Regions from separate parts of the Rhodococcus sp. MT28 genome, predicted to be linked through region 2. Evidence: riboswitches for the same ligand, from Rfam matches in the RefSeq annotation. Region 2 holds a riboswitch; each other region holds the start of a gene.
What was found. Region 2 has a riboswitch for cobalamin ahead of metE (5-methyltetrahydropteroyltriglutamate--homocysteine S-methyltransferase). Riboswitches for the same ligand answer to the same signal wherever they lie in the genome.

Region 1: it holds a riboswitch for cobalamin, as region 2 does, so the genes downstream of both, AC1Q6C_RS28990 (FecCD family ABC transporter permease) here and metE (5-methyltetrahydropteroyltriglutamate--homocysteine S-methyltransferase) in region 2, are expected to answer to the same signal.
Region 3: it holds a riboswitch for cobalamin, as region 2 does, so the genes downstream of both, AC1Q6C_RS15785 (cobaltochelatase subunit CobN) here and metE (5-methyltetrahydropteroyltriglutamate--homocysteine S-methyltransferase) in region 2, are expected to answer to the same signal.
Region 4: it holds a riboswitch for cobalamin, as region 2 does, so the genes downstream of both, AC1Q6C_RS23205 (CbtB domain-containing protein) here and metE (5-methyltetrahydropteroyltriglutamate--homocysteine S-methyltransferase) in region 2, are expected to answer to the same signal.

Annotation. Positions count from the first base shown of each region.
Region 1 is NZ_JBXAFD010000012.1:60,733-62,912, reverse strand. Features, by position in the region: gene AC1Q6C_RS29000 (alpha/beta hydrolase) at 1-339, opposite strand, end outside; gene AC1Q6C_RS28995 (TetR/AcrR family transcriptional regulator) at 392-1,000, shown strand; cobalamin riboswitch at 1,017-1,152, shown strand; gene AC1Q6C_RS28990 (FecCD family ABC transporter permease) at 1,270-2,180, shown strand, end outside.
Region 2 is NZ_JBXAFD010000001.1:685,365-687,544, reverse strand. Features, by position in the region: gene metE (5-methyltetrahydropteroyltriglutamate--homocysteine S-methyltransferase) at 1-1,135, opposite strand, end outside; cobalamin riboswitch at 1,295-1,519, opposite strand; gene AC1Q6C_RS03275 (helix-turn-helix domain-containing protein) at 1,601-2,038, opposite strand.
Region 3 is NZ_JBXAFD010000003.1:690,366-692,545, reverse strand. Features, by position in the region: gene cobG (precorrin-3B synthase) at 1-1,041, opposite strand, end outside; cobalamin riboswitch at 1,093-1,225, shown strand; gene AC1Q6C_RS15785 (cobaltochelatase subunit CobN) at 1,265-2,180, shown strand, end outside.
Region 4 is NZ_JBXAFD010000006.1:150,838-153,017, forward strand. Features, by position in the region: gene AC1Q6C_RS23200 (CbtA family protein) at 1-730, opposite strand, end outside; gene AC1Q6C_RS23205 (CbtB domain-containing protein) at 721-915, opposite strand; cobalamin riboswitch at 941-1,079, opposite strand; gene mhuD (mycobilin-forming heme oxygenase MhuD) at 1,168-1,476, opposite strand; gene AC1Q6C_RS23215 (alpha/beta fold hydrolase) at 1,522-2,180, shown strand, end outside.

The DNA of each region.
Region 1 (2,180 bases), on a different contig from region 2:
GTCGGCCGCCTTCTCGGCCCGGACGAGATCGCAGAGGAGATCGACCCACTGCTCGTACCGGACGCCGGCGGGATCGGCTACGACGGTGTCGCCGTACAGCGGAAGATCAGGGAAGAGGACTTCGGCTCCGAGTTTCACGCCGATCCCGGCGAACGGCCACAACGCGCCCGAGTAGCCGCCGGCGCCGTGGATGCCGAGAACACGAACCGGCGCGTCTGGAACCACGGCCCGTGCGACGTGGACGGTGTTGCCGTTCCACTCCCACCACGTCGGGGTCGGCGCCGGCATGTGGTCGGTGTACCGGTCGGGCATAAACTTCGAGTAATCGGCGCTGGTCACCTACACAATTCTCGGTATCGGCGTCGCGGCTGACAACTCGCATCGGAGGACCGTGTCGACTCGGCGGAAAAGGCCCTCCCAGCAGCGCTCGAGGGCTACCTACGACGCGATCCTGGAGGCAGCTACTCGCGTTTTCGCTTCGGAAGCCATGGCAGCGACCACCAACCGGATCGCTGACGAAGCAGGGGTGTCGGTGGGCTCGCTCTACCAGTATTTCGGCGACAAGTACGAGATCCTCTCGGAGTTGGCGAACCGTCACGTGAGTGCTGCGCGGGAGAGTTTTGCGCTCTGCCTTGCCGACATCGTCGAGCGTGAGCTCACCCCGGACGAGGCCGTGAGGATGTTGGTGGAGTGCGCGGTCGAAGTGAACAGTAAGCCGCGAGAGTTCTTTCACCTGCTCTACGATCAGGTTCCGCGTACGCATGAGCTCATCGAGCAGGTCGAAGGAATGAATCGTCAACTGGTACTCGGCTTTTCGGAGTACCTCCAGAGCTACGGTTTCAGTGCGGAGGATGCGTTGTTGACGTCGCGGCTGACCGTGACTGCCGTGGACAGTCAGGTGCATCGGGTTGTGCTGGAATCGGATTCACCCGAAGAACTTCGAGTGCGAACGGAAGCCGTCGTACGGCACGCGAGATCGATGATCGGGTCGCAACCTTGATCCGGTGTCGAGAATGGTGACCACAGTCCGTTATGGTTCTGACGTCATCATCGAGGTAATGGGAAGTCGGTGCAATTCCGGCGCGGTCCCGCCACTGTGAGGTCGTCCCTGCGTCGACCGTAGCCAGATACCACCCTCGTTGACGTTGTGTCATGCCACGAGGATGGATCGGTCACACCATGAATGCTGTTGGCGGAGCTCTGTCTCCACCTACCCACCTGCCTTCGCCGAAGGCTGGTGCGCCTCGAGGACGGCTCAGTCCGGGTATCGTGCTGCCCGCTCTGCTGGTCGTCGCCGTGCTCTCTGCTGTGTGCGCGTTGGCATTCGGATCCGAGATGCTCCCCGTGTCCACTGTGGTGGACGTGGTGCACTCGCGCTTCGGAGGCCCACCCGTCACGCGTTCCGAACTTGCGATCGTGTGGGGGATCAGAGCACCTCGGGTACTGCTCGGTCTGGCCGTCGGCGCTGGTCTTGCCGTCGCCGGCGCGGTGGTGCAAACCCTCGTCCGTAACGCTCTTGCCGATCCCCACCTGCTGGGAGTGTCGTCCGGCGCGAGTGTCGGTGCCACCGCCGTCATCACCACCGGACTGTTCGCCGGCGCGGGAGTGTGGGCGCTCAGTTTCGGCGCGATGATCGGGGCGTTGGGAGCTGCGATTCTCGTCTTCACCATCGCGACGCTGCAAGGCGGTATCACTCCACTGCGATTGGTTCTGACCGGCACCGTTACCGCATCCGCCCTGTCGGCGATCGCGAGTTTTCTGGTGCTGCGTACCAATGATTCCCAGGCCGCGCAGTCCGTATTGTTCTGGCTCCTGGGAAGTTTGGCCGGGGCATCCTGGGACAAGTTGTGGGCGCCGGTCATCGTTGTGTTCCTGCTGACGGCAGCGGTGTTCGCCCTGCACGGTTGGCTGGATGCGCTGGCGGCCGGACCGGACGTCGCGGCTTCGCTCGGTATTCCCGTCCGAACCCTGCGAAACGTGCTGTTCGGCGTGCTGGCAGCGTTGGTCGGCACGATGGTTGCAGTGTCCGGCGCGATTGCCTTCGTAGGCTTGGTCATACCGCACGTCACACGCATGCTCGTCGGAGCCAGACATCGAGTGGTGTTACCGGCGGCAGCACTGATCGGCGCGTCCTTCCTGGTGTGGGTCGACGTCGTGGCGCGGACCTCGTTGCGGCCGAC
Region 2 (2,180 bases):
CGGCCGCTCGTGCCAGAGCGAACTCGTCCTCCACCGACTCTCGGCCCTGTGTGAGAGCGGTTGCGAGAGTTACTACTTCCTTGACCTTCTCGGTGCCGAACGCGAGCCACGAGCGCAGGGCCTTGTCGACATCGGCTTCTGCGTCGAGAGTGTACGGAACGTGCAGCAGGGAGCACGATGTGGAGACGGCAAGAGTATCCACGCTGCCCAACAGAGCACCCAACGTGCTCAGTGCCGAATCCAGATCCGACCGCCAGATGTTTCGTCCGTCGACCACACCGGCGACGACCAGTTTGCGGGCGAGTTCGGGGACGGAGCCGATCGAATCCTGACCGGCCACCAGGTCGACGGCAAATCCTTCGACGCCGGTGGACGCAAGCGCGGGCAGCGCCTCACGCAGCGAACCGAAGTACGACGCCAACAGGATCGACGGCCGCTCGGACAGCGCTGAAAGCTGTTCGTACGCAGCGCGTGCCGCTTCGATTTCCTCGTCGGTGCGATCGCCCACGAGGGCCGGTTCGTCGAGCTGAACCCAGCTCGCACCGGCCTTCGCGAGCTGACCGAGTAGATCCGCGTAGAGGGGGAGTAGTTCTTCGAGTCGCGAGAGCAGCGGCTCGTCAGTGCCGACAGCCTTCGAGAGCAGCAGGAAGGTGACCGGTCCGATGACGACCGGGCGGGCTGCAATGCCGTCGGAAAGTGCTTCTGCCAGTTCGGACAAGACCTTGGACGGGTCGAGTGCGAACGTGGTGGACGGCGAGATCTCCGGCACCAGGTAGTGGTAGTTGGTGTCGAACCACTTCGTCATTTCGAGCGGCGCGATGGTGTCCGTCCCACGGGCAGCGGCAAAGTAGCGGTCCAACGGATCGGCGACCGACGCGACGCGGTCGGGCAGCGCGCCGAGAAGAACTGCGGTGTCGAGCATCTGGTCGTAGAAGGAGAAGGTATTGACCGGGACGGAGTCGAGGCCCAGGTCACGGAGGTCGGCCAAGCCCTGCCGACGGAGGTCACGGGCGACAGCCTGCAGGGCGTCGGCGTCGATGCGCCCTGCCCAGTAGCTTTCGGTTGCCCGCTTGAGTTCTCGATGAGGACCGATGCGCGGTGAGCCCAGCACGGTCGAAGTGAATGTTGTTGTCACGGAGTTTCTCCAGATTGCCAATGCACTGATGGCCACTGCCGGCAGACGGGTACACCTCACGAGACCCCGAGTTTCAGCGGGCAGCACTGCCCGCACCGCACACGAGGTCCGATGGAGATCTACACGCCCATTCCACGAGGCGGTGGACCGTCGGGCACGGCGTGCCCGACACAGTCGGCAGGTCTTCGGACTCGCGGGCACTCGATCGAGTTGGATCGAACCTACTGGCCGTCGCTTCCCAGGCGGATGCCCAGTGCACATGAACGGCGGTCGTTCCTGCTTACCGCTGCGGGACAGTCCCGGATTTTCACCGGGTTCCCTCTCACCCCGACAGCTTGCGCTGACGGAGCTTCGACGCCGGGACCGGTCTTCGGGGCTCCTCATGACCGTGCCGGGCGAACCAGCTGCATCGACCAGCATAAGGCCAACCCTCCCTGAGCAGTCAAGGAGAGTCGGCGAAGGGCGCTATGCGCGTGACATGTAGGAATTCGAGTCCGGTGGTACGCGCGGAAGATTTTCGGAGGAACGTAGATTCTCCGCCATTTCGACAAGCAGATCCTGTGAAGACGGTGAGAGGTCGACGACACGGGAGGTGAGGTTCCGCAGGCGCACGTTGTGCAGCTGTTCGAGGAGGGAGAGGTCTGCCTCGCCACCTGAGATCGCGGGCGGAGTGTGATCGGACGGGGCGTAGAAGTAGTCCGGATGGACGTTGAAGAAGTGGGCGAGGGCGGCAACCACTTCGGGTGACGGATTGGTTCGGACGCCGGTGCGCAGTTGCGACAGGTACGGCGTGGAGATACGGCAGCCGAACTCGGTCATGCCGCGAACGACCATCGCGTTGGTGACGTGAAAGTCGGCAGTCTCGAACAGCGAGTTCAAGCGATCGTTGAACTGGTTCGACATGAGACGTCCCTTCCCCCGCTACGCACAGGCTCCGTCGATTCAATTAACTGCATCATAGCCAGGTATCGAACGATTAGCTGTTTCGGATTCTCGCGAAGCGGTCGTTTGCAGGGAAAATCCCTAGGGTAGAAGGTCCCTACTT
Region 3 (2,180 bases), on a different contig from region 2:
CTGGCGCCCGACAACGGGAAGTTCTGCCTGCTCGACGGCGGTGATCGCGTCGGCGCGCACATCGGCGAGCGACTTCTCGCATCCCGGACTTCCGGTGCAGGCGGTGACCTCGAGCCACGGTGAGTTCTCGTCGAAGATCAACCCCATGGGTGCCAGCACCCGGACTACCTGCTCGGCTGCCCATTCGTCGAGGTCGAAGATATGCACCGATCGCCACGGTGTCACGACGACGGGCTTGTCGACGGCTGCGAGGAACTCGGCCAGCCGAGCGTCGAGCAGTCCGAATCGCAGGCCGCCGCCCAGAGCTACGGTCCCGTCGCGCTGCTCGAGCCAGCCGATAGTAGGCCGTGCATCCGGCGTGAGGTCCGCAGCACCGGTGGACTCGGCGCTCAGACCCAGCTGCTCGAGGGTGCGTTCGATTCCGTCCGGAACCTCGGCCAGGCGCCAGTGCTTGTCGCGGACGTCGAGGAATGATCGAGCCGCCTCGAGGAGCAATTCGACGGCGTCGTCCGCCTGGACGAGATGAGTGGTGTGGTGACCGGCGAGCACCAGTGAATGCTCGGTGGCGCTGCGCGCATGGAGTCCGAAATCGCCCCGTAGCCCGGTGATGTCTCCGCGCCCGTCGTCGAGGGTGAACAGGGTTCGCCCTGGCAGATCTGCCAATGCTTGATCCGCTTGGATCGCCGAATCGAGACGGTGGACCAGTTCACGAATGTCGGCGACGCCCCCGATACGGCCGGACAGTGGGGACGCGAGGATGTTGCGCACTCGTTCGTGCGTCGCGGACGGCAGCAGACCGGCCGAAGCGATACGCGCCGCGAAGGCTTCGGGGTCCGAGACCGAGCGCAGTTGTACGTTGCCCCTCGAGGTGAGTTCCATCTGCCCGTTGCCGAGATCGCGCGCTGCGTCGGCGAGCGTCTGCAATTGGACCGGGGTGAGGAGTCCGCCGGGTAGGCGCACGCGTGCCAGTGCGCCGTCGGCGGCGTGGTGAACTTGCAGTGCACCCGGGCACGCGTCTGGCTGTGAACGGTCCGTGGGCATGGCTCCAGGGTACGACCTGTCATGAGTGCCTTCTGCGGACCGGTAGCATCACCACCACCAGTGACGGCAGTTGAGGAAACCGGTGAGAGTCCGGTGCGGTCGCGCCACTGTGAGTGTTGCTCGAGCGGGACGTGTTTCCGCTCGGAAACACGAGTCAGACCCTCAACCGCCGTCGATGACAGATCTGTGCCACGGGGCGCGAAACCCCAGGAAGGCTTCACCCGTGATTCTTCTGCTCTCCACGTCCGACACCGATCTGCTGAGCGCCCGCGCCAGCCAGGAAGCCGGCGACGGCGTCTCCTATCGCTGGGCCAACCCCTCACGCTTGCTGGTCTCGGAGGACTTGCCGCCCTTGCTCGACGGCGTCGACCTCGTGATCGTTCGTATCCTCGGTAGCCGTCGCAGCTGGGAAGACGGCCTGGACATGGTCCTCGCCTCCGGACTCCCCGTAGTCGTTCTCGGCGGCGAGCACGCGCCGGACGCCGACCTCATGGAGTGCTCGACGGTTTCCGCCGGTGTCGCTGCCGAGGCTCACAACTACCTGGCCGAGGGTGGCGCACAGAATCTGGCACAGCTGCACCACTTCCTGTCCGACACCGTCCTGCTCACCGGCCACGGGTTCGAACCGCCGGCCCACCTGCCTTCCTGGGGCATCGCTGATTTCGCGCCCGATCTCGACTCGGCGAGCGGTCCGGTCATCGCAGTTCTGTACTACCGCGCCCAGCATTTGGCCGGAAACACCCGGTACATCCAGGCGTTGTGCGACGCGGTCGCCGAGGCCGGTGGCACCGCGCTGCCGATCTACTGCGCATCTCTGCGAACCGCAGAAGCCGAACTTCTGAGCACGCTCCGCCGCGCCGACGCCATGGTCGTGACAGTTCTTGCTGCCGGTGGCACGAAGCCCGCGACCGCGTCCGCCGGTGGCGACGACGAAGCCTGGGATGTCGCCGCACTCGCTGCGCTCGACGTCCCCATCCTGCAGGGCCTGTGCCTGACCAGTAGCCGCGCCACCTGGGACGAGAACGACGACGGACTGTCGCCTCTCGACGTCGCGACCCAGGTCGCGGTGCCGGAATTCGACGGCCGCATCATTACCGTCCCGTTCTCCTTCAAGGAAATCGACTCCGACGGACTGTCCA
Region 4 (2,180 bases), on a different contig from region 2:
GCTCGGTAAGGAAGGCGAATGCCAACCCGAGTACGAGCCAGAGCGTCGCCTGCGTAGCGAGCGAGGAAAGTCGGAACTCCCACAGCAGAGTTGCCGGGAAGTCCTCGCCCACCTCGTTGATGCCGGGAAGCGAGACGTAACCGATCGCGACGATCACCAGGAACGCAGCCACCGGAGCAGCGATGCGCACGCTGAGGAACTCGTGCCCGGAAACTGCCTTTGCCGCCGCTGCTGCCGCGGTGACGGACAGCAGCCCGAGAATCACGGCGGCCAGCCACAGCAGTGTGCGCTGGTTGATGGTGTCGGGATCTCCGACGGCCGGCGGATTGGCCGGGTACTTGAAAAAGGGGACAGCCTCGATAGCCAGCCAACCACCGACGGCGATGGTGATCGCCAACAAAGGCCCGGACATTCCGGTGAGTCGTCGAGCGTAATTGGCAACGACCGAGAAGATCGCCCCGAGTGCCAGTCCGGCAAGCGCCGTGCCCAGGAACAGCCCGGCGCGCTGCCCGTCGCGGCTCACCAGTGGTTCTTCTTCGTCACCGTGCGAATGCCCAGCGGCTTCGCCGGAAACCTCACCGGTGGCGCTGTTGGCTTCTTCGATCGCAATGGCAGCGTTGACGTGCGGTTCACCCAGCACGAATGCAACTCCGCCGGCAAGGATGCCTGCGATCAGACCAGCCAACAAACCACGAATGAGAAGCTTCGTGAAATTGTCGGCTAGTGGCACGGCAGGCCCATCAAGTGTCGACCGTCGTGCATCAATTCATGCATGTACATGCCGGTGCGAGAGATAGCGCCCTGGTCGAATCCGACCAGGTAGAGAGCCAGCATCGCGAACAGAACTACTGCAGCGGCGAGGAAAGCAAGACGAGTCGAATCGATCGACGTATCGGGAGAATAGGCGAGAGCCATCGAAGCCTCCTGGGATTTTCGCGTCCCCTAGGTCCATGCGATGGCCGAAGTGTCTGGCTGTCGAAATTGTCGTGCCGAAAAAGGCACTTCACCTCGAATTACAGTGGCGCGACCGCTCCGGGCTTTCACCGGATTCCTGTCGGACCATCGCGTTTACATGCGAACTTTTGCACTACAGCCCGCACCGTGTCAACGCGTGAAGCCGAGATGACCGTCGATTGTGCCCGCCAAGGCAGGCACAATCGCTCGAGATCAGCTCTTTGCGGCGACGTCCAGGACAACTTCGAATTCGAGCAACGACGCACCCGAAGCGACGGGCTTCGCGCGCTCGCCGGAATGGGCTTCACGGGCGGGGCCGTCACGCCAATCGGCGAACGCCTGCTCGGACTCCCACTGAGTCACCACGAAGTAGCGGCTCTCACCGGCGGTGGGGCGGAGGAGTTGGAATCCGAGAAAGCCCGGGGAGTTCTCGACTGCGTGAGCGCGTGCTGCGAAGCGCTTCTCCAGTTCGGGGCCGGCGCCCTCGGGGACCTCGATTGCATTGATCTTCACGACTGCCATGCAAGCGACATTACCCGCGCACCTTCACCGCGTACCGTGACACTCGTGTTGCATGACGAAGGTGGAACGGGACAACCGATTCTGTTGTTGCACGGCCTCATGGGCAGCTCCCGAACGTGGCGACGCCAGGTGCCGTGGATCCGCGAGTTCGGCCACGTCTACACCTTTGACGCTGCCGGTCACGGCAGGCCGGCGCCAGCGGCACTGACTACCGAGGCATTCGTCGAGGACCTGACATCGGCGGTTGCGTCCATCGAGGAGCCGATGATCGTGATCGGTCATTCGATGGGGGCTCTGCATGCGTGGTGCTTCGCCGCCGCGCATCCCGAAAAGGTTTGTGCGCTGGTCCTCGAAGACATGGCCCCGGACTTTCGTGGACGCACCGCTGCGGACTGGGCGCAGATGATCTCGGCGTGGCCGCAGCCGTTTGCTTCCGAGGAGGCGATGAAGGAATTCTTCGGCCCCGTCGCCGGCCAGTACTTTCTCGACTCTTTCGACCGCCGCGACGACGGGTGGTACCTGCACGGCGACGTGTCGACCTTCCGCGACATCTCGGAGGAGTGGGGCACGAGGCATTTCTGGGATCAGTGGAAGGCGATCGAGGTGCCGACCTTGCTGATCGAGGGAGAGTTCACCATCACCCCCGAGGGACAGATGCGAGAGATGGCCGAGAGGCCGGGAACTCGGTACGTATGTATTGCCGA